3 regions of the Cronobacter sakazakii genome follow, and region 3 is predicted to be linked to each of the others. Evidence: predicted binding sites of a transcription regulator. Region 3 holds the regulator's gene; each other region holds the start of a gene.

Region 1 (7,313 bases), 1.4 Mb from region 3:
CGCTGTCGCGCACGTTCAAGCACGCCTTTGGTATGGCACCCCACGCCTGGCTGGTGCAACTGCGCCTCGCCCGCGCCAGAGCGATGCTTGCGCGCGGCATGACGCCGGTGGACGTGGCGGCGGCGCTCGGTTTCGCCGATCAAAGCCATCTGGGGCGCTGGTTCCAGCGCGCCTATCGGCTATCGCCCGCCCACTACCGCAAACTCTGCACGAATCTTCCAGACGCCAGCGCCTGAGTCACGCAGGATAAAGGCTCAGACAACGGGAGATGCTATGAGCCTGCTTACACAACAACTGCCCTTTTTATTCTTCGCTTTTGTGGCCTCGATTACGCCGGGGCCGACCAACATTTTGATTCTCTCCAACAGCCAGCGTTACGGCACCCGCGCGACGCTGCCCGCGGTTGTCGGCGCGTGCCTGGCCTCCAGCGCTATTGTGCTGATGTGCGGCGTCGGGCCGGGTGAAGCGCTGCGCCACGCCCCCTGGCTTGCGCGTCTGATGGCACTTGCTGGCGCGCTGTGGCTGACGTGGATGAGCTGGCAGCTGTTCCGTTCACCCGCGGTCTCGCTCTCGGGCGAGGCGAGCAAACCGTTTGGCGCCGGCGCGGCGGCGGCATTACAGCTGATTAACCCGAAAACCTGGATGATGGCGATGGCGGTCGTGACGGTCTTCGCGCCGCACAGCGGCCGCGCGCTCACCATACTTTCGTTTCAGGCGCTGGGCTTTCTTGTGATTTCGCTGCTGTGCCTCGCCGCCTGGGCCTGGCTTGGCAGCGGCGTGCAGCGGGTATTTCGCAGCGACAAAGCGCTGGTGCGCTTTCAGCGGCTGATGGCGCTGTGGCTGTTCGCCTGCGCCTGGATGGGATTTTTTAACTGATAACGGCCCCGTCGGGGCCGTTTTGCTTAGTGCGCTTCGTTCTGCGGGGTGAAGCGCAGCTCAATTAGCGCCACCGCTTTCTGAATGGCGCGCAGCGTCACCGGATCGGCGGAGGGATGGCCGGAGAAATCGATGCTTTTCAGCTGGCTCGCCATTTTGTCGCGCACTTCTACCGGCGCGATGACGTCGATAACGTCCAGGATCTGTTTAATCACCAACTGGCAGGCGACGACGTCGGAAACCAGTTCATCTTCGGCAGTGAGGGATTGGGACATTGCATTCTCCTTAGCGTCAAGGCGCACATAGTAGCGGCAAAGCCCGGCAATTGCGAACCTGGTACACTGGAGGGTTTAAAATGAACCATCATTTCATAAATCAGCACTAAGGGTTTCAGAACGAGGCAATGGCGGGTATAACAAGAAATGCGGACATAAAAAAACCTGCCAGCGGCAGGTTTTTTATCAGAACATCCCGGCTGGCGGAACGTCTTTGAAGGTTTTGCAGTAATTTTCAAACATGCTTTTAAGGATTTTACGCAGTTTCATGGCGTGCTCCGGTTTTATTCATTCTGGTTAGCGTGTTGCTACCCGCCAATAATATGACCCGCATCACAAAAATCAACCATTTTGTGATTAAAATCACGCCACGCTGTTAATGAAAATGAACTGAATGTTAACAAATTGCTTTCATTTCCGGCACTTAACGCTTGTGCAATTTGATTAATTTTTATAAAAAAATTTTAGGGAGCGGGTATGGGGCAGAACATGGCGAAAGCCAGCGCAGGCGGCGTCTCTCCCGCCGCGCTGCTGGTGGCGGGCGCGTTCTTTATGGAGTTCCTCGACGGTACGGTGATAGCGACTGCCCTGCCGACGATGGCGCACACCTTCGGTGTCGAAGCGGTCGCGCTGAATATTGGCATCAGCGCTTATCTGCTGACGCTCGCGGTCTTGATCCCGGCAAGTGGCTGGATTGCCGACCGTTTCGGCGCGCGTAAGGTGTTTACGCTGGCGCTGGGGATTTTTACCGGCGCGTCGGTGCTGTGCGGGCTCGCTAACTCGCTTGAAATGTTTGTGCTGATGCGCGTATTGCAGGGCGCGGGCGGCGCGCTGATGGTGCCGGTCGGCCGTCTCGCGGTGCTGCGCGTCACGCCCAAACACCAGTTGATTACGGCTATCGCCACGCTGACCTGGCCCGCGCTGGTGGCGCCCATTATCGGGCCGCCGCTCGGCGGGTTTATCACCAGTTATGCAAACTGGCGCTGGATTTTCTTTATTAACCTGCCCGCCGGGCTTATCGCGATGGCGCTCGCCTGGCGTCTTATTCCTGATAATCACGATGACGTTCGCCGCCCGTTTGATACGCCCGGTTTTCTCGCCACCGCGCTGGCGATGGTGGCGCTGGTGTGCGCGATGGAGATGCTGGCCGCGCGCGAATCAAACGGCCTGCTTGCAGGCGCGCTGCTGCTGGCGGGGTGCGGGGCGCTGGTCTTCGCGCTGCGCCATTTTCGCCGCGCGCCGTTCCCGATGATCCGCCTTGATGCGATGGCCGTGCCGACCTTTCGCGTCACGATGTATGGCGGTTCGCTGTTTCGTGCGTCGATCAGCGCCGTGCCGTTTCTGTTGCCGCTGCTGTTTCAGGTGGGCTTCGGCATGGACGCGTTTCACTCCGGGCTGCTGGTGCTGGCGGTTTTCGCGGGTAACCTGACGATAAAACCTGCCACAACACCGCTTATCCGCTGGCTCGGGTTTAAAAAACTGCTGCTGATTAACGGCCTGCTGAACGTGCTGGCGCTGCTCGCCTGCGCGCTGCTGACGCCGCAGACCCCGGTGTGGCTGATTCTGCTGATTCTTTTTCTGGGCGGCGTGTTTCGCTCCATTCAGTTTACCGGCATCAGCACGCTGGCGTTTGCGGATGTACCTTCGGGCGAAATGAGTTACGCCAATACGCTGTTCAGCACCGCCACGCAGCTCGCCGTGGGGCTTGGCGTGACGCTGGGCGCTATCGGCATCCGGCTTGGCGAGGTGATAAGTACCTCTTTTTTGAGCGCCAATATTCCGGGCGCGAGTTTCCGGCTGGCGTTCGTAATGATTGCCCTGATAAGCCTGGCGGGGATGTTTGATACGCTGCGCCTCGCTGCGCACGCGGGCCACAGCGTCTCCGGCAAACGGGCGTAAAAAAGCCAGCCCGCGGGCTGGCTGTTTCATCAGGCCTTATCAGCCGAGAATTTCACGCACGAAACCTTCGATCGATTTATCCTGGCAGTTATCAAAGAAGCACTGCTGGAAGCGCTCGCCGGAAACAGCGGTTTTCACCAGCTCAGGATCGATGGCGCGCAGGGTATTGAGATAGTTCTCTTTCACCACCGCAGCTTTCACCTGGTTCAGAATGCCCGCGTTGCGCACCTGCGGCTCTTTACGCTCCGGCGGATAGCCCTCGCCTTTGCGTCCGGTAAACGCTTTTTCAAAGATAAAGCGCACGTTGAGTTCCGCGCCCCAGCCAAAACCTTTCGCGAACGGCAGCGCCAGCGCGTTACCGTTGTTGATTTGCGCGAACAGGAACGCGTCCGCCGGATCGATGCAGTAGCCGCACACTACGCCCGGATGAATATTCAGGGACATCAGCGCGCCCTGCCCGGTGCCGCAGCCAGTCACCACAAAATCCACCGCTCTGGAATTCAGCAGGATGCTCGCCATAATCCCGAGGTGAATGTAGGTGAGATGATGATCGTTCTCATCACTCATGCCGACGTTATACACCGGGAACGCTTTTTCATCCGCCACCGCTTTCAGCTCTTTATAGATGATCGCGTTTTTGGCCGCCTGACTGTTTTCCATCATCAGTGCAATTTTCATTGGGTTCTCTCCTGAAAAGGCTATGAATAGCAAACTGTGAGTCAACCATACTATTCACCAAACAAACTTTCAAATTAAATGAAATATTGTTTTAAAAAATAGAGTGGTGCTCACAGTTTTCTTTCATGCCCGTTTTGTCAGAAGGTTTCCCAGTTGGTTTCTGTGGCTGTTGCCTTTGGCGCGGCGCTGCCAGCCAGCGCGGGCCGCACGAGTGGCGCTGCAGCGGCAGGCGTCGCGCGTGCCGTCTGTCCGCGCAGGCGGAACAGGCCAACCACTTCGGTCAGGTGCGTGGCCTGGCGCTCCAGATCGTTTGACGCCAGCACGGACTGCTGCACCAGTTGTACGTTCTGCTGGGTGACAGCATCCATCTCTTTTACTGCGATGCCCACCTGACTGATACCGTCGCTCTGCTCGCCGGACGCGCTGGCGATTTCACCCATAATATCGTTCACCTGGCGCACGGCAGTCAGAATTTCATCCATCGCCTCGCCCGCTTTTTTCACCTGGCCGGAGCCGGTCTGAATATTGCTGACCGATTCGTTAAGCAGCGTTTCTATCTCTTTCGCCGCCTGCGCGCTGCGGCTCGCGAGATTGCGCACCTCACCCGCGACAACAGCAAAACCACGCCCCTGCTCGCCCGCGCGCGCCGCTTCCACGGCGGCGTTGAGCGCCAGAATATTGGTCTGGAAGGCGATGCTGTTGATCACCGTCGTGATATCGACAATTTTGCTGGAGCTGCTGGAAATGCGCGACATGGTTTCCATCACCTGTTTCACGGAGTCTCCGCCGGCTTGCGCCGTGCGCGTGGCGTTACCAGAAAGCTTGCTGGCATGGCTCGCGTTTTCGGCGTTGAGTTTTACCGTGCTGCTGAGCTGCTGCATGCTGGAGCTGGTTTGCTCCAGCGCCGCCGCCTGCTCTTCCGAACGCGTGGAAAGCTCGGTATTCACGCCCGAGACTTCACCCGAATGGCTGCGAATGGTTTCCGCACTGGTGCGAATGGCGCTGACGGTTTTCTCCCAGTTATCCTGCATGCGCTGGATATAGGGCACCATCAGCCCGACACAGTTGCGGCCGAGATCCTGAAGTTTGACCTCAAGGTTACCGTCTGCCAGCACGTGCAGGTGCCCGCGAATGATCTCAACGGGGCGCACCAGACAGAAGTAGAGGTAGCGCTCCATCAGAATGGTGAGGGTAATACTGCCCACGACGGAGAGACTCAACAGCCATTGCGCGGTGTTGACCCAGCCCGCCTGTTCAGCATTCAGCGTAAGACTATTTTCCAGGTGATGAAGAAACCAGAGCGTCGCTCCGGAAACCCCCACCCAGGCGATTGTGGATAAGAGCAAGCCCCATACCACCATCGCACGGATTTTAACATTGCGAATAAAATTCATATGTTGATTCCTGGTGTGAAGAAGCCATCCCTGCGCAGACATGACGGTACCCATCCCTGCCTTTTCTGCATTTCTTTACGTCACAGATAAAGACTGACCGTATCGTAGTTGTCGGCCTGCGCGCGCAGAACTTAAGCATTGCAACAATAAACTTAAGTGATTATTTAAAGTCACGGTGCGTGAGCGTTTTGCTAAAGCGCGGGATACGGGGTGATCCGGGGGCTTTTCAGGCGATTGCGACAGGCTATGGCGTGGCATGATGTTATGAAGGCAAACTTTGTGAGAACACCGATGCGCAAGGTCATTTTCATTACCGCGCTGCTCGCGCTGAGCGGCTGCACCATTACTAAAACGCCGGAAGTGGTTGGCGGCAGTAAAGTTACCGGCACCGTGAGACTCGGTATCAGCGAACAACCGCTGCAACATGCGAAAGTCGATAACTACGTCGCGCAGTCTATGGCGAACCGCCAGTGCCAGGACTGGGGCTATGCCGTGGCGGAAGCCTACGGTGCGCCGGTCAAAACGTGTTCAGTTATCACCGGCACGCAATGCATGACGGAATCTATCGTGCTGGAGTATCAGTGCCGGGGTTTTACCATCAATAACCGCGCGGTCAGCGGCTGGTAAACCGGCGTTACAGCTGCCGCCGCCTGGCGGTGGCTGTGCGTACGCTTCTCTTTTCTTCCCCCTGTTATTTTCCTTCTTACGTTTATTCTTATCGTCTTATTTATTTCTTTTTTCGCAATAATAATTCTCATTTAATTAATGAATGACTTTAATTCCTATTTGCATTATTAACGCCACGATTTTTTAATTTTATCTTTTGCAAACAGTTTAATAACAAATTATAGTGCGGCGATAATTACCCCTGTTATCGCGGAGAATAATATGCTGAAGCCAGATATGATTGAAAAACTTAATGAGCAGATGAATCTTGAACTCTATTCTTCTCTGCTTTACCAGCAGATGAGCGCCTGGTGCAGCTATCACAGCTTTGAAGGGGCGGCGGCGTTTTTAAGCCGCCACGCGCAGGAAGAGATGACGCATATGCAGCGTCTCTTTAACTATCTGACAGATACCGGCAGTTTCCCGCGCATTAACGCTGTGCCGTCGCCGTTTGCCGAGTATGCGTCTCTTGATGCGCTCTTTCAGGCGACGTACGAACATGAGCAGCTGATCACCCGCCAGATTAATGCACTGGCGCACGTGGCGATGACCACGCAGGATTATCCCACTTTTAATTTCCTGCAATGGTATGTGGCCGAACAGCATGAAGAAGAAAAACTGTTTAAATCCGTGCTGGATAAACTGAGCCTCGCAGGTAAAAGCGGTGAAGGGCTTTATTTCATCGATAAAGAGCTGGCAACGCTCGACGCTCAGCCCTGATATTTTTCCGGTAATGGCACTGTCATTACCGGTTTTTATTCCCGCCTTTTAATTCTCTCCGCCTTTCATTTCCTCTATTTTGTGACGCTGCTAACAGCGGCTGAAGCAGATCTTCCTGCACACCCTTCCGTAAACAAAAAATTACACCCTACGTAACGTCAATTTGACGACGTGAACAGAATTCTTTACCCTGCGCAGCATAAATTTCCAGTTGATGATTGCAGGACAGTACACCGCGTGAAGAACCGCACTTTTGGCAGTATTTTTATCGTCGCCGGTACGACTATCGGCGCAGGGATGCTGGCGATGCCGCTGGCTGCGGCGGGCGTTGGCTTTGGCGTGACCGCACTGCTGCTTTTCTTACTCTGGGGGCTGATGTGCTACACCGCGCTGTTGTTGGTAGAGGTCTATCAGCACCAGCCTGCATCGACCGGGCTCGGTACGCTTGCGTTGCATTATCTTGGTAAACCTGGCCAGTGGTTGGCCGGGTTTAGCATGCTGTTTTTGATGTATGCGCTGACGGCGGCCTATATCAGCGGCGCGGGCGAACTGCTGGCCTCAAGCCTGAGCCAGTGGACGGGCGTAGCCATTACGCCTGCTGCCGGCGTGCTGGCGTTTACGCTTGTGGGCGGGTTTATCGTCAGCATCGGCACGCACAGCGTGGATCTGGTCAATCGTCTGCTGTTTACAGCCAAAACGATTTTTCTGGTCGTGATGCTGGCGATGATGATGCCGCATATTCATCAGGTGAATCTGCTGACGCTGCCGGTGGAAAAAGGCCTGGCGCTCTCCGCGCTGCCGGTCA
Region 2 (7,313 bases), 520 kb from region 3:
TATGGATAGCGCTCTGGGTGGCGTCGATGATTATCCTTTTTACCCTCACTGGCAATGATTTGCTCAATACGCAGACCGCCGCGTTTATGCTGGTTTGTCTGCTCTGGCCGACGGCGGCGGTGGTGGTGAAACGCCTGCACGACCGCGGCAAATCCGGCGCGTGGGCGCTGTTAATGATCCTCGCGTGGATGCTGCTCGCCGGTAACTGGGCGGTGCTGGGCGGCGTCTGGCAGTGGGCCGTGGGGCGCTTCATCCCGACGCTCATCATGGTGATGATGGTGCTGGACCTGGGCGCGTTTCTCGGCACCCAGGGCGAAAACAAATACGGCAAAGACACGCTGGATGTGAAGTACCGCTGATTACCAGTAGTGCTCCGCCGTCATATGCCCCGGACGGCGGCGCAGGTGTTTCGCCATCTGGCGCGTATCTTTGAGCAACTGCTGCGTATCGCGCACCATCTGCGGGTTTCCGCACAGCATCACATGGCTGGTCGCGGTGTCCATCGGCAGCCCGACCGCCTCTTCCAGCGCGCCGCTCTCAATCAGCGCCGGCACACGCCCGGTCAGCGAGCCGGAGACCGTTTCCCGGCTTACCACCGTCTGCACCCGTAGCTTGCCGTCGTAGCGCTGTTGCAGCTCCAGCATCAGCGGTAAGTAGCTCAAATCCTGGGCGTAACGCACCGCATGCACTAGCACGATATTTTTAAAGCGCTCGAGATCTTTGCCTTCCTGTAAAATCGACAGATACGGGCCGATAGCCGTGCCGGTCGCCAGCATCCATAACGTCTCGCACTCGGGAATTTCTTCCAGCACGAAAAAGCCCGCCGCGTCGCTCACCACCATCACTTCATCACCCGGCTGCATCGCGTGCAGCCGCGGGCTGAGTTTGCCCTCCGGCACCGTCACCAGATAAAACTCCAGATCCGGGTTGCCCGGCGCGTTGACGTAAGAATAGGCACGCTGCACGCGCTCGCCGTCAATCTCAAGGCCCAGCTTGGTGAATTGTCCGGCGGTGAAAGGCGCGACAGGGGCGTGAACCACGAGACTGAAGAGAGAATCGGTCCAGTGCTGAACCCGAACCACTTTACCTGTAACCCAATCCGCCATGTTTCGCTCCTGTGTTAACTGATGCTTTATCTTCGCCAGCACCGCGCATCATTTCCAGCCCGTGCGGGCCGGAAAGCTCGTTCCGACAAACGATTAAAGAATGTGTGTCTGGATCTCCGGGTCTTTGCGGTCGAGATAGTGAATCGACTGAATGCGGCGAATGGTGCGCGATTTGCCGCGGATCAGCAGCGTCTCGGTGGTGGCGATATTGCCCTTGCGGGTGATGCCATCCAGCAGATCGCCTTTGGTGATGCCGGTCGCTGAGAAAATCACGTTATCGTTGTGCGCCATTTCATCCAGTTTCAGCACATTGCCCGCCGTGATGCCCATCGCCTGACAGCGCGCCAGCTCCTGCTCGCCGATGCGGCGGTTTTCCGGCGTGTCGCCTTTCACAACGTGGCGCGCCAGCAGGCGGCCCTGCATATCGCCATCCAGCGCGCGGATCACCGCCGCCGACACCACGCCTTCCGGCGCGCCGCCGATGCCATAAAGCACGTCCACTTCGCTGTCCGGTATACAGGTGAGAATAGACGCCGCCACGTCGCCGTCGGGAATGGCGAAAACGCGCACGCCGAGCTGCTGCATCTGCGCGATAACCGCATCGTGGCGCGGCTTGGCGAGAATAGTGACGGTGAGTTCACTAAGCGGTTTATCGAGCGCTGCGGCGATGTTCTTCAGGTTCTGCTCAAGCGGCAGGTTGAGATCGATAACGCCTTTCGCGCCAGGGCCGACAATCAGCTTTTCCATATACATATCGGGCGCGTTCAGGAAGCTGCCTTTATCGCCTACCGCCAGCACCGCCAGCGCGTTGGCTTGGCCCATCGCCGTCATGCGCGTGCCTTCGATAGGATCGACTGCGATATCAACCGCGTCGCCGTTGCCGGTGCCGACCTTCTCGCCGATGTAGAGCATCGGCGCTTCATCGATTTCGCCCTCGCCAATCACAATCTGCCCGTCGATATCGACTTTATTGAGCATAATGCGCATGGCGTTAACGGCCGCGCCGTCAGCGAGGTTTTTATCGCCGCGTCCCAGCCACTTGTACCCGGCCAGCGCCGCCGCTTCGGTGACGCGTGAAAATTCGATGGCAAGTTCTCGTTTCATGACTCTTTTCCGCAAGATTAACTGCGTCGGAGTGTAGCACAGAGCGGGTAACGGCTGTTACGGAGGGCTGACCGGTGGGAGAGAGAACAGAAGCGCTACGCGGCCACCGAAGCTACTTCTGGAAGGCTTTTTTTAAGCTGATCCTTGAGAGCAATTCGGTCAGGGAAAGGACCATGGTGGAGCGCACCACCTGCTGGTAGCGCTGTTGTTGCATCTGGATAAGCTGCGGATCGCTGCTTTCAAGCGCGGGCGGCGCCGGGGGCAGCGCGACGACGCAGTGCAGTTCGCCGAAGGGGCCGAGAATTTCGTCGTCGGTAAAGGCGTAGTCATTGCCGTCGTGATTGAGTTCTTCACGCAGCGCCATCAGGAGTTCGCAGTCTTCATATTCGGCGCGGCTTATCACGCCGAGCCCGTAAATCAGCTTCAGGCGCACGGAGAGATCGCCCAGCGGGCCGCTGCCGTCGAGCAACGGCTCAACGGCATATTTGACCGCGTAGTCGTCTTTACGGAACACCTGCAACACCAGAATATTGACCGCCTCGGTGAGCAACTCTACGGCTGCGATCAAAAAACTTCTTACGGTTTTGCCAGCATTCAGACGCTCAAGCACACGGTTTTCAAAGGCCTGGGTTTCTTCCATCATTGCCTGCATATCTGACACATCATCAGCGGGCGCAGACTCAGCCGCGCCCGTTATTCATTACGCTGTTGCGTTATACGCGTTTACTGCCGAAGCCACGACATCGCTGTTGGCGTCCAGACCGGAAATCTGCGCCAGCGCGGCCTGCGGGCCTTTATCGGCGATAAGCTGCGCCAGCTCCTGCGCCTGCGGATCGTCTTCGCTGCGGAAATGCATCGCGGCGGCGATGCCCAGCACCAGATTCTGATGCGGCAGGCCATATTCCAGCGTGCCCAGCAGCGGCTTAATCAGACGGTCGCCCGCGCTCAGTTTGCGCAGCGGCTGACGGCCAACGCGCTCCACGTCGTCTTTCAGGTACGGGTTTTCAAAACGGCTAAGGATTTTCTCGATATACGCGGCATGTTTCGCGTCATCAAAGCCGTAGCGTTTAATCAGCACCGCGCCGCTCTCTTCCATCGCGCCGCGTACCACCAGACGAATTTTCTCATCCAGAATCGCGTCGCGAATGGTCTGATGACCGGCCTGTTTTCCGAGGTAGGCGGTTATAGCATGCCCGGTGTTCAGGGTGAAGAGCTTGCGTTCAACAAATGCCATCAGATTGTCGGTCAGCTCCATGCCTGCGATGGTCGGCAGCTCGCCTTTGAACTGAGTTTTATCGACAATCCACTCGCTGAAGGTTTCCACGGTGACTTCCAGCGGATCGTGCGCGGCGGATGCCGACGGCGGCACGATACGGTCAACGGCCGAGTCAACAAAACCGATGTGGCTTTCCACCCAGGCTTTGTCACCCTCTTCGAGCGCGTTAAAGACGTGCGTTTTCAGCTGGCTGGTGCCGCGCACCATGTTTTCACAGGCGATGATATTGAGCGGGCGCTCGTTGCCCTGCGCTTTACGCAGCACCAGGCCTTTGGCAATCGCCGGAGCGATGCGCTCCAGTACCACCGGGCCAACAGCGGTCGTCACGAGATCGACCGTGGCGATAAGCGTCACGGCATCCTCGCTGGTGCTGTTGACCGCATCCACGCCGGAAACGGTATCAATCTGCTCCTGCTCGCCCACCACGCGCACCTGATAGCTGTGGCGCGCGTTTAACGCGTCCAGCACCGTCTGGTTCACGTCGGCGAACGTCAGGCCAATGCCTGCGTCAGCGAGCAGTTTGCCAATAAAGCCACGACCAATATTACCTGCGCCAAAATGTAATGCTTTCATGGGAATACCTTCTTACTTAAAGCGGAACTGTATCGCCCGAGAGGACGGGGGAAAGGGTGCTGCGTGCGACCTCCCTTTCCCTTGCCCTCTCCCTGAGCGGGAGAGTCAGGGTTGCCCTGGTGGAGCACAATTATCTCAATAGCTTCTCAATGAGAAAGAGAGGGACAGTGTCCCTCTCTGCACGGTCTTACGCCACGGTTTTACCGGAAAGCAGCGCCAGCACTTCATCGACGCTGTTGGTGTGCGCCAGGCGCTCAATCACGCTTTCATCATCCAGCGCGTTGGTCAGGCTGGTGATGACCTGAATATGCTCGTTATTACGCGCCGCGATACCAATCACCAGACGGGCGATATCGTCTTCTTCTTCACCGAAACGCACGCCCTGCGGATACTGGCAGAATACGACGCCGGTTTTCAGCACGCGATCTTTGGCCTCGACGGTGCCGTGCGGAACCGCGATAGACTCGCCGAGATAAGTCGGGGTGAGTTTTTCGCGCTCCAGCATCGCGTCCACATATTCCGGCTGCACGTAACCGCCTTTCACCAGTTGCTCGCCCGCAAAGCGAATCGCTTCTTCTTTAGTCGCGGCCTGACGGCCAAGGAAGATGTTGTCCGCGCTGAGCTTAAACAGGTGGCTGTCGTTGGCATCAAAGCTGTCCTGCAGGCTGGTGCGCACTTTCTCTTCGTTCTGCGAATGACGCTGCGCGGCCACCAGACGTTCGGTCAGGCCGGCGTACAGGCCGCTGTCCAGGAAGTTGGTCAGCGAAATGTGCTGCGCGTGCGGCGCCTGGCGCATGGCGCGCTCGGTTAAGTCGCGGTGGGTGATAACCAGATCCACATCGCCCGGCAGGCTGTTAATCGCGCTGTTGGTAACGGAAATATGGCTCAGGCCCGCGTCCTGCACTTTCTTACGCAGCACACCTGCGCCCATCGCGCTGGAACCCATACCGGCGTCGCAGGCGACGATGATTTTACGCACGTGGCTCAGGTCGTTGCTGAGATCCGCGCTCGCTGCGGTCGCGGCACCTTTAGATTGCGCTTTCATATCCTGCATGCGACGGGTCGCAGCATCGATATCGTCTTCTTCTTTCACTTTGCTGGTTTTCAGCAGGATAGCGGCGACCACGAAGGAGACGGCCATCGCGGCGAAAATCGCGACCAGGTTTGCGAAGTACGCGCCTTTCGGCGTCATCGCCAGTACCGCCAGGATAGAGCCCGGAGACGCCGGAGAAACCAGGCCGCCGTTCAGTACGGTCAGGCAGAAGACGCCAGTCATACCGCCCAGGATAACGGCGATGATCAGACGCGGGTTCATCAGCACATACGGGAAGTAGATTTCGTGGATACCGCCCAGGAAGTGGATGATAGCCGCGCCGCCCGCAGACTGTTTGGCGCTGCCGCGACCAAAGAACATGTACGCCAGCAGGATGCCCATACCCGGACCCGGGTTGGCTTCAATCAGGAAGAAAATAGATTTGCCGAGTTCATGCGACTGCTGAATGCCCAGCGGCGAGAAGATGCCGTGGTTGATGGCGTTGTTGAGGAACAGGATTTTCGCCGGTTCAACAAAAATCGACGCCAGCGGCAGCATGTCGTGAACCACCATAAAGTTCACGCCCGCAGCCAGCACTTTGGAGAGCACTTCGACCGCCGGGCCAATGCCGAGGAACGCCAGAATCGCGAGGATCATACCGATGATGCCCGCGGAGAAGTTGTTCACCAGCATTTCAAAGCCGGATTTGATTTTGCCGTCGACCGAGGCGTCGAATTTCTTGATGCAGAAGCCGCCGAGCGGGCCTGCGATCATCGCGCCCAGGAACATCGGGATGTCCGCGCCGACGATAACGCCCATGGTGGTAATCGCGCCCACCACGCCGCCACGCTCGCCGCCAACCAGCTTACCGCCGGTATAACCGATAAGCAGCGGCAGCAGGTAGCTGATCATCGGGCCGACCAGCTTCGCCAGCGTCTCGTTTGGCCACCATCCTGTGGGAATAAATAACGCGGTGATAATACCCCAGGCGATAAACGCGCCGATGTTAGGCATTACCATATTGCTGAGAAAGCGACCAAAGCTTTGCACTTTGATCTTGATATCGGATGACATAGAACACCCCTTCTTATGTTTACGCGCAGGCTTGCGGCCCGAGGTTTATTGTTAACGTGGCGGCAGAGGTAGCCGGACCCATGCTCTGATGACGCGAAATCTGGCACTGAATCGCGATGGTGTCCAGACAGGCACTTTAAGTGTGATCGCGATCACGCGATGTCGGGGTGATCGGGGTAAAGTTGCGTGATTTGAATCACAAAAAAGACGTGTAAAAAAAAGACAATGCGCAAAATGTCGCCATAAACGCCCCTTAAATGTGAATAAAGTCACACTTTCTTTCGGCATGTTTGTTATTGGTTTGTGATGTTAATCACAAAATATTTCCCAGGAATAATCCGAACAGGCGGCGTACATTTTTTACTCATACTCACAAGGCGAGTCTGTAAGAAAGTTACAGCCGGACAATGACAGAAAAAGGCGGCGGTAAAGCACAGCTCGCTGTACGTTTTAGCGCGCCGTCGCGCCTCCTTTTGGCGTATCCTGACCCATACTTACCCTTACCCTGGCGATAACGTAAAAGGACCCGGCATGAAACTTATCGGTAGTTACACCAGCCCGTTTGTACGCAAAATCTCCGTCATGTTGCTCGAAAAAGGCATCGTGTTTGAGTTCGTGAATGAATCGCCCTATGCCGAACAGAACGGCATGGCGCAGTACAACCCGCTCGGGAAAGTGCCGGCGCTGGTGACCGACGAGGGCGAAACCTGGTTTGATTCGCCCATCATCGCGCAGTATATCGAGCTGCTGGACGCGCAACCGGCGCTGGTGCCGCAAGAACCGCGCGCCGCGCTAAAAGTGCGCCAGCTGGAGGCGCTCGCCGACGGCATTATGGACGCGGCGCTGGTCTCGGTGCGCGAGCAGGCGCGCCCGCCTGAGCAGCAGTCGGAAAATGAGCTGCTGCGCCAGCGGGAGAAAATCAACCGCGGCCTCGATGCGCTGGAAGGGTATGTGGCTGACGGCACGCTAAAGGCTGAGGAACTGACGCTTGCCACCATCGCCACCGCCTGCGCCATCGGCTATCTCAATTTCCGTCGCGTGGCGCCGGGCTGGTGCGCGCAGCGTCCGCATCTGGTGAAACTGGTGGAAGCGCTCTTTGCCCGCGACAGCTTCGCGCGTACCGAGCCGCCCAGCGCCTGAGCGGGCG
Region 3 (7,313 bases):
GCCGCGCCCAGCGTATCTTCTTCGAACAGCTGGCGCTGCATGCGGGCTACAGCCTCGACTGGCGCGGCGTGGAGGTTGAGGCGTGGCGCGCCGCCAACCAGGCGGGCGCGATGGGCGATCTGGCGCCGCTTGAGAAAATCTTCGCAAGCGTAGTGAGCGAAGCGCGGGAAAGCGAGTAAACTGGCGCGGTTCTTTTTTCCGGAGCCGCCATGTTACTGCTTATCGACAACTACGATTCTTTCACCTGGAACCTGTTTCAGTATTTCAGCGAGCTGGGCGCGGAGGTGGTGGTCAGGCGCAACGATGAACTGACGTGCGACGATATCGAGGCGCTCGCCCCGGCGCGCCTCGTGATCTCCCCCGGCCCCTGTACGCCGAATGAAGCCGGTATTTCACTGGCGGCGATCCGGCGTTTTGCCGGTCACCTGCCGATCCTCGGCGTTTGCCTCGGGCATCAGGCCATCGGACAGGCCTTCGGCGCGGCCGTTGTGCGCGCGGAAAAGGTCATGCACGGCAAGACCTCAGTGATTTCGCACACCAACAGCGGCGTGTTTGCGGGGCTCAACAACCCGCTGACCGTGACCCGCTATCACTCGCTGATTATCGACCGCGCCACGCTGCCCGCGGAGTTTGAGATAACCGCCTGGACGGACGCGGGCGAGATCATGGGCATTCGTCACCGCCACCTTGCACTTGAAGGCGTGCAGTTCCACCCGGAAAGCATTCTCAGCGAGCAGGGCCATCAGCTACTGGCGAACTTCCTTTCGCGCTGAATTTTTATTGCCTTTTAGTGATTTTTTATTCATATTTTGTGCTTATCTTTTCATGTGCGATGGCACATTTACTGGATGGGCATGAAATGGCAACTGAAAAAACAGCAATTACGCGCGCCACCTTTGATGACGTGATCCTGCCGATTTATGCACCGGCTGAATTTATCCCGGTGAAAGGCAAAGGCAGCCGCGTGTGGGATCAGCAGGGCAAAGAGTATGTCGATTTCGCGGGCGGGATCGCGGTAACCGCGCTCGGCCACTGCCACCCGCGGCTGGTAGAGGCGCTGAAAGCGCAGGGCGAAACGCTCTGGCATACCAGCAACGTCTTTACCAACGAGCCTGCGCTGCGCCTGGGCCAGAAGCTGGTGGACGCCACGTTCGCCGAACGCGTGGTGTTTATGAATTCCGGCACCGAAGCTAACGAAACCGCGTTCAAGCTCGCCCGCCACTACGCCATCACCCGCCACAGCCCGTACAAAACCAAAATCATCGCGTTTTATAACGCCTTTCACGGACGTTCGCTGTTTACCGTCTCCGTGGGCGGCCAGGCGAAATACTCCGACGGTTTCGGCCCGAAACCGGCTGATATCATTCATGTGCCGTTTAACGATCTCGATGCGGTAAAAGCGGTGATGGACGACCACACCTGCGCGGTCGTGGTCGAGCCGGTGCAGGGCGAGGGCGGTGTGACCGCCGCGACGCCGGCCTTCCTGCGCGGCCTGCGCGAGCTGTGTGATAAGCATCAGGCGCTGCTGGTGTTCGATGAAGTGCAGTGCGGCATGGGCCGCAGCGGCAAGCTGTTTGCTTATATGCATTACGGCGTGACGCCGAACATCCTGACCAGCGCCAAAGCGCTCGGCGGCGGCTTCCCGGTTAGCGCGATGCTCACCACTCATGATATCGCCTCGGCGTTTCACGTCGGCTCGCACGGCTCCACTTACGGCGGCAACCCGCTCGCCTGCGCGGTGGCGGGCGAAGCGTTTGATATCATCAACACTCCAGAGGTACTGGGCGGCGTAGCGCATAAACGCGAGCAGTTCGTACAGCATCTGGCGCAGATTGGCGAGCAGTACGGCTTATTCAGCGATATTCGCGGTATGGGCCTGTTGATCGGTGCCGAGCTGACGCCCGCCTTCCACGGACGCGCGCGCGATCTCCTCTACGCCGCGGCGGCGGAAGGGGTGATGGTGCTGAACGCCGGGCCGGACGTGCTGCGTCTTGCGCCGTCGTTGCTGGTGGAGCGCGCGGATATCGACGAAGGCATGGCCCGCTTTGCGCGCGCCGTCGCGCGCGTGGTCAACGGCTAATCATGGTGACTGGCTCAGGCGTCGTCTGAGCCAGATCCCGTGATGCGGGCGCTGACGCCACGCCACGGAAGAGATGGTATGCATGGTGCGCAGGTGATCGAGAATGCGCAGCAGATGATGTTCCATCACGCCCGGTGCCCCTTCCGGTAAGACATCTTCGCCCTCCAGGACCGCCTCGTTTTGCGTATCGCCCGGCGCGTCATGCTCAAGCCGCTGCTGGCAGCGCTGTAGCGCAATTTCACACGCCTGTAAGTAGCGCGCTGCGGTTTCTGGCGGCAGCGCGGTTTGCTCGCGCGCCATCGTCGTTATCGCGTTGATGTGCTCGACAATAAACTGGCTGTGCGTCACCCACAGGCGCATATCCTCCAGATAACGGCTATTAAAGCCGGGCTCCTGCATGGCCTGATTAAGCGAGTTATAAAGCGCGTTATGCGCCTGGTTGACCTGCATACGCTGCCACGCGAGCGGGCCGGGTTGCGGGTCGCCGCTCAGGATCAGGCGCAGCGCCTCCTGGTCTGCCTCCAGCGCGTCATGCGCATTCTGGCGCAGCAGGCCGCTTTGCCACTGGGGCCAGAGCCAGACCATGCCGCCGAACGCGATAAGACAGCCGGACAGGGTGTCTATCAGGCGCGCCACGATATACTGCTCGCCGTTGAGCGTCAGGATTTGCAGCGAATAAACCGCCGTGACGGTAAAGCCAATCATCGCCCAGCCGTAGTGCCGCCGGATTATCAGATAACTGATTAACGTCACCAGCAGCATACCGAGCAGGGTATAGCCCTGCGGCACTTTCAGGTGCAGCGTGATGCCCGCGATAATCAGCCCCGCCAGCGTGCCGCCCGCCCGGTGCAGGATACGCACGCGCGTCGCGCCATAGCCGTTTTGGGTGACGAACAGTACCGTCATCAGGATCCAGTACGGCTTCGGCAACTGGAACGCGCTCCCTAACAACCCCGCCGCCGCCAGCATCACGCCCAGACGCGCGGCGGTGCGCAGCGCGGCGGATTTCAGCGACAAATAGCTTTTCAGCGCCCGCAGCAGCGGCAGGCGGCGCTTACCGCTGTCCATCAGGTCACGGGCGTAGAGCGGGCGCTGGGTGCGCAGCACGCGTGCAATACGGCTAAAATGGTATTCGCAAAACTGGCCAACCGGGTTATCCGGGTGCTGGCGGGCGATTTTCGCCAGCGCCTCGATCTGCTTATCCATTGAGAAGCGGTGCGAATAGCGGTGGTAAAGAATATCGTCAGAGAGCGTGCGCAGGCGCGTGGCGACGGTCTGCGCCGTCCAGCGCAACACCGCTTCGGCGTGGCTGCGCTCCACCAGTTTTTGCACTTCGCCGGGCTGATGCAGCGACACCGAGATGTGCTCCTGGAGATCCAGCGCCACCTGAAACGTGCGCAGCAGGCGCTTGTAACCGTTCTGCTTAGTGGCGGAGAGCATCTGCAACTGCTGATAGCACTGGCTTATCTGATCCACCACTTTTTGCTGATGCACCAGCAGCGGCGGCAGCGCCTGTTCCGGCTCGGTGTGGCGCGTCAGCAGGCTGTATTTGGCTTCGCAGTAGTCGGCGAGGCTTTTATAAATCATGCTTAACGATTCACGCAGCGGCTGCTCGCGCCACAGCCAGAACCAGAAACCGTTAAACGCGCCATACCAGAGCGTGCCGAGCACATAGAGCAGCATAGGCTGCCAGATGGGCATATTGCCGGCGAGGCTTAACGTAAAGATCGCCGCGATGAGCGAGGCGGGCAACAGACGCGCATGCAGCGGGCTGATTTCCGCCGTCACGCCAAGCAGCAGCGCCAGCATCAGCAGAATGAGCGGCAGCGGCACAGACTGCAGCAGCAACAGCTGCACCGCCAGGCTGCTCAGCGCAAACAGCGATGCGCCGATGATCAAGCGTTTAAAAAAGCGTTTGTGCGGGGTATCGAGACCGGCAATGTTGCAGCAGGCGGGAACGAGTGAAAACAGTAACCCTTGTTGAAGATGGCCCAGCATCAACCCGACCGCCACCGGCAGGCTTAAGATGAGCGTTTGCCGTAAAGCGTAATTAATTTCAGGGTGATAGATAAGACGACGCCACATAGGGGAGAAGTATAGATACAAAAACGGCGTGTTACCGAAGCGACACGCCGTTTTTTGATTTTTTAGCGGGTTCCGTAAACCACGATGGTTTTCCCGTGGGCGGAGATCAGGTTTTGATCTTCGAGCATTTTCAGAATGCGGCCAACGGTTTCGCGGGAGCAGCCGACGATCTGGCCGATTTCCTGACGCGTGATTTTGATCTGCATCCCGTCAGGATGGGTCATCGCGTCCGGCTGTTTCGCCAGGTTCAGAAGGGTCTGCGCGATGCGGCCAGTCACGTCGAGGAAGGCGAGGTTGCCCACTTTCTCAGAGGTAACTTGCAGGCGGCGAGCCATCTGCGAGGAAAGACGCATCAGAATATCCGGGTTAACCTGGATCAGCTGACGGAATTTTTTGTAGGAGATTTCAGCCACTTCACAGGCAGTTTTAGCGCGAACCCAGGCGCTGCGCTCCTGACCTTCCTCGAACAAACCCAGTTCGCCGATGAAGTCACCCTGATTCAGGTACGAGAGGATCATCTCCTTGCCCTCTTCATCTTTGATCAGCACTGCCACTGAGCCTTTAACGATGTAATACAGCGTCTCCGCTTTTTCACCCTGGTGAATCAGCGTGCTCTTAGATGGATACTTATGAATGTGGCAATGTGACAAGAACCATTCAAGAGTCGGGTCTGTTTGCGGTTTGCCAAGCACCATGCGCGGTTATCCTCTGTTTTAAACTGGCTCCAAAGACAGGGCGCGTAACCCCTGTCTGGCTTTGCATTCATCATCTTCCCGAGTCCTGGGAAGTTGGCTGTCCGTGGACGTCGCAGCCGATAAATTATCTTCTCCTCTGCATACATGCGTAACATCAATGTATCGCCGCTGCATCCAGACTGTTTTAGCATAGCTTTTCTCAGGTGTCTCCTGTTGTCTCGTTTCAGCTTGACGCAGGTCGCCCTTCCATTGCCTCTGACGTCGCGCGCGCGTAATCTGTCAGAAAAATGAATAGCCTGGAGTGATTAACATGCATGCACGAGTGAAATGGGTGGAAGGGTTAACCTTCCTGGGCGAGTCCGCCTCCGGGCATCAGATCCTGATGGACGGCAACTCTGGCGACAAAGCGCCGAGCCCGATGGAAATGGTTTTGATGGCCGCAGGTGGCTGCAGCGCGATTGATGTTGTCTCTATTCTGCAAAAAGGCCGTCACGACGTGACCGACTGCGAAGTGAAGCTGACGTCAGAGCGTCGCGAAGAAGCGCCGCGTCTGTTTACGCATATCAATCTGCATTTTGTGGTGACAGGCAAAGCCCTGAAAGACGCGGCAGTGTCGCGCGCGGTGGATCTGTCGGCAGAGAAGTATTGCTCAGTGGCGCTGATGCTCGGTAAAGGGGTCAACATCACCCATTCGTATGAAGTGATTGAAGCGTCATGAGATGACGGACGGCCCGGCAGGCGCAGCGCCACCGGGCATCGCCGTCACGCTATCTGTTTTCCTTCCATCAGCCGCTGCACCAGCGGCAGCATAATAAGTTCCATCGCGAGCCCCATCTTCCCGCCCGGCACCACCAGCGTATTGATATGTGAGATAAACGAGCCCTGCAGCATCGCCAAAAGCCACGGATAATCGATGTTATCCAGATTGCGGAAGTGAATGACCACGAAGCTTTCATCAAGCGACGGAATGCCTTTCGCGGCGAACGGATTGGAGGTGTCCACCGTCGGCACGCGCTGGAAGTTAATATGGGTGCGTGAGAACTGCGGCGTGATGTAGTTAATGTAATCTTCCATCGAGCGCACCACGGAATCCATCACCGCCTCGCGCGAGTGGCCGCGCTCGCTGGTATCGCGGATGAGCTTCTGTATCCACTCCAGGTTGACGATAGGCACCACGCCTACGAGTAAATCGACATGCTTCGCCACGTCATGCTGCGGCGTCACCACGCCACCGTGCAGCCCTTCGTAAAACAGCACGTCTGTCGGCTCCGGCAGCGGCTGCCACGGCGTAAACGTGCCGGGCACCTGGTTCCACGGCACCGCTTCGTCATAGGTGTGCAGATATTTACGCGACTGTCCTTTGCCGGTCAGCCCGTACTCCACAAAGGTTTGCTCCAGCAGGCCGAAATCGTTCGCCTCCGGGCCGAAGTAACTGATATGGCGGCCAAGATCGCGCGCTTTACGAATAGCCATGTCCATTTCCGGGCGCGTGTAGCGGTGAAAGCTGTCGCCTTCCACTTCGGCGGCACGGAGATTCAGCTGGGCGAAAATTTTACGAAACGCGAGGCTGGTGGTGGTGGTTCCCGCGCCGCTGGAGCCTGTGACGGCGATAACCGGATGTTTGGCAGACATAGCGAGACAACTCCCTGAAGCGGCGGGGCAAGGCTCCGCCTGGCAACGTTAACCGCGAAACTGCGAACGCGGCATGATATTGACCGTTTCGTGCAGCTCAGACCACACCAGAACGGCTTCGCCACTTTGCAACTGACGCCGCACGTCGGCGACCTTTTGCTCAAGCGAGCGTTCATGTTCACCATAATCGGTGCCTTCGCGCAAGACGAAGGCTTCAATCAGGCGCTCCAGGGTGTCGGGCGCGATCTCTTGCCAGGGAATAATCATTTATCGGTCCAGATACGGGGTTAACCAGTCAGGAATGCGCTGTTCCAGCCACATTTTGGGCTGACGCAGCGTGCCGCCGACAAAGCCCACGTGACCGCCATGCTCTGTCAGTTGATATTCAATATTAGCAGGCAGCGTGGTGGTGTCGGGGATCACGTGATGATCCATAAACGGGTCGTCTTTGGCGTGGATAATCAGCGTCGGCCGGGTGATGCTGGCGAGACGCGGCATCGCGCTGCACTGGCGATAGTAATCGACGGCATCGCTAAAGCCGTGAATTTTCGACGTAATCAAATCATCGAAATCGCGGATGCGGCGCAGGCGCTTAAGCTGGGCGAGTTCAATCGGCAGCGTGCCGGGCCAGGCCTTCAGCTTGCGGGTGGCGTTGGCTTTCAGCAGGTTCAGCAGATAGAACTGATAAAAGCGTGAAAAGCCTTTTTCCATATGGTTGCAGCAGTGTTCGAGCATAAACGGCGCGGACACAATCACGCCTGCCGTCAGCGGGAAGCTGGCGTCAATCTCCGCCATCAGGCAGCCGAGCATATTGCCGCCGA

Evidence for each region. The regulator CRP, encoded in region 3, controls carbon source genes, mostly activating them, when cyclic AMP is high. The targets are predictions, from matches to a motif close to ATGTGANNNNNNTCACAT.
Region 1: the regulator CRP is predicted to act here: its motif matches at 1,473-1,490, upstream of azuC (stress response protein AzuC).
Region 2: the regulator CRP is predicted to act here: its motif matches at 6,424-6,441, upstream of CSK29544_RS03915 (PTS mannitol transporter subunit IICBA).

What each region holds. Positions count from the first base shown of each region.
Region 1 is NZ_CP011047.1:2,718,950-2,726,262, reverse strand. Features, by position in the region: gene CSK29544_RS13025 (AraC family transcriptional regulator) at 1-236, shown strand, start outside; gene CSK29544_RS13020 (LysE family translocator) at 274-876, shown strand; gene CSK29544_RS13015 (DUF2766 family protein) at 903-1,151, opposite strand; gene azuC (stress response protein AzuC) at 1,338-1,421, opposite strand; gene CSK29544_RS13010 (MFS transporter) at 1,629-3,050, shown strand; gene CSK29544_RS13005 (RpiB/LacA/LacB family sugar-phosphate isomerase) at 3,090-3,728, opposite strand; gene CSK29544_RS13000 (methyl-accepting chemotaxis protein) at 3,866-5,122, opposite strand; gene yecR (YecR family lipoprotein) at 5,402-5,749, shown strand; gene ftnA (non-heme ferritin) at 6,011-6,508, shown strand; gene tyrP (tyrosine transporter TyrP) at 6,746-7,313, shown strand, end outside.
Region 2 is NZ_CP011047.1:834,067-841,379, forward strand. Features, by position in the region: gene CSK29544_RS03890 (DUF805 domain-containing protein) at 1-359, shown strand, start outside; gene fpr (ferredoxin--NADP(+) reductase) at 360-1,106, opposite strand; gene glpX (class II fructose-bisphosphatase) at 1,200-2,210, opposite strand; gene mtlR (mannitol operon repressor MtlR) at 2,323-2,862, opposite strand; gene mtlD (mannitol-1-phosphate 5-dehydrogenase) at 2,911-4,059, opposite strand; gene CSK29544_RS03915 (PTS mannitol transporter subunit IICBA) at 4,247-6,166, opposite strand; gene CSK29544_RS03920 (glutathione S-transferase) at 6,698-7,306, shown strand.
Region 3 is NZ_CP011047.1:1,353,513-1,360,825, forward strand. Features, by position in the region: gene CSK29544_RS06250 (putative adenosine monophosphate-protein transferase Fic) at 1-179, shown strand, start outside; gene CSK29544_RS06255 (aminodeoxychorismate synthase component II) at 210-773, shown strand; gene argD (bifunctional acetylornithine/succinyldiaminopimelate transaminase) at 860-2,080, shown strand; gene CSK29544_RS06265 (YccS/YhfK family putative transporter) at 2,081-4,165, opposite strand; gene crp (cAMP-activated global transcriptional regulator CRP) at 4,228-4,860, opposite strand; gene CSK29544_RS06275 (OsmC family protein) at 5,171-5,578, shown strand; gene CSK29544_RS06280 (phosphoribulokinase) at 5,623-6,492, opposite strand; gene CSK29544_RS06285 (YheU family protein) at 6,541-6,759, opposite strand; gene CSK29544_RS06290 (hydrolase) at 6,760-7,313, opposite strand, start outside.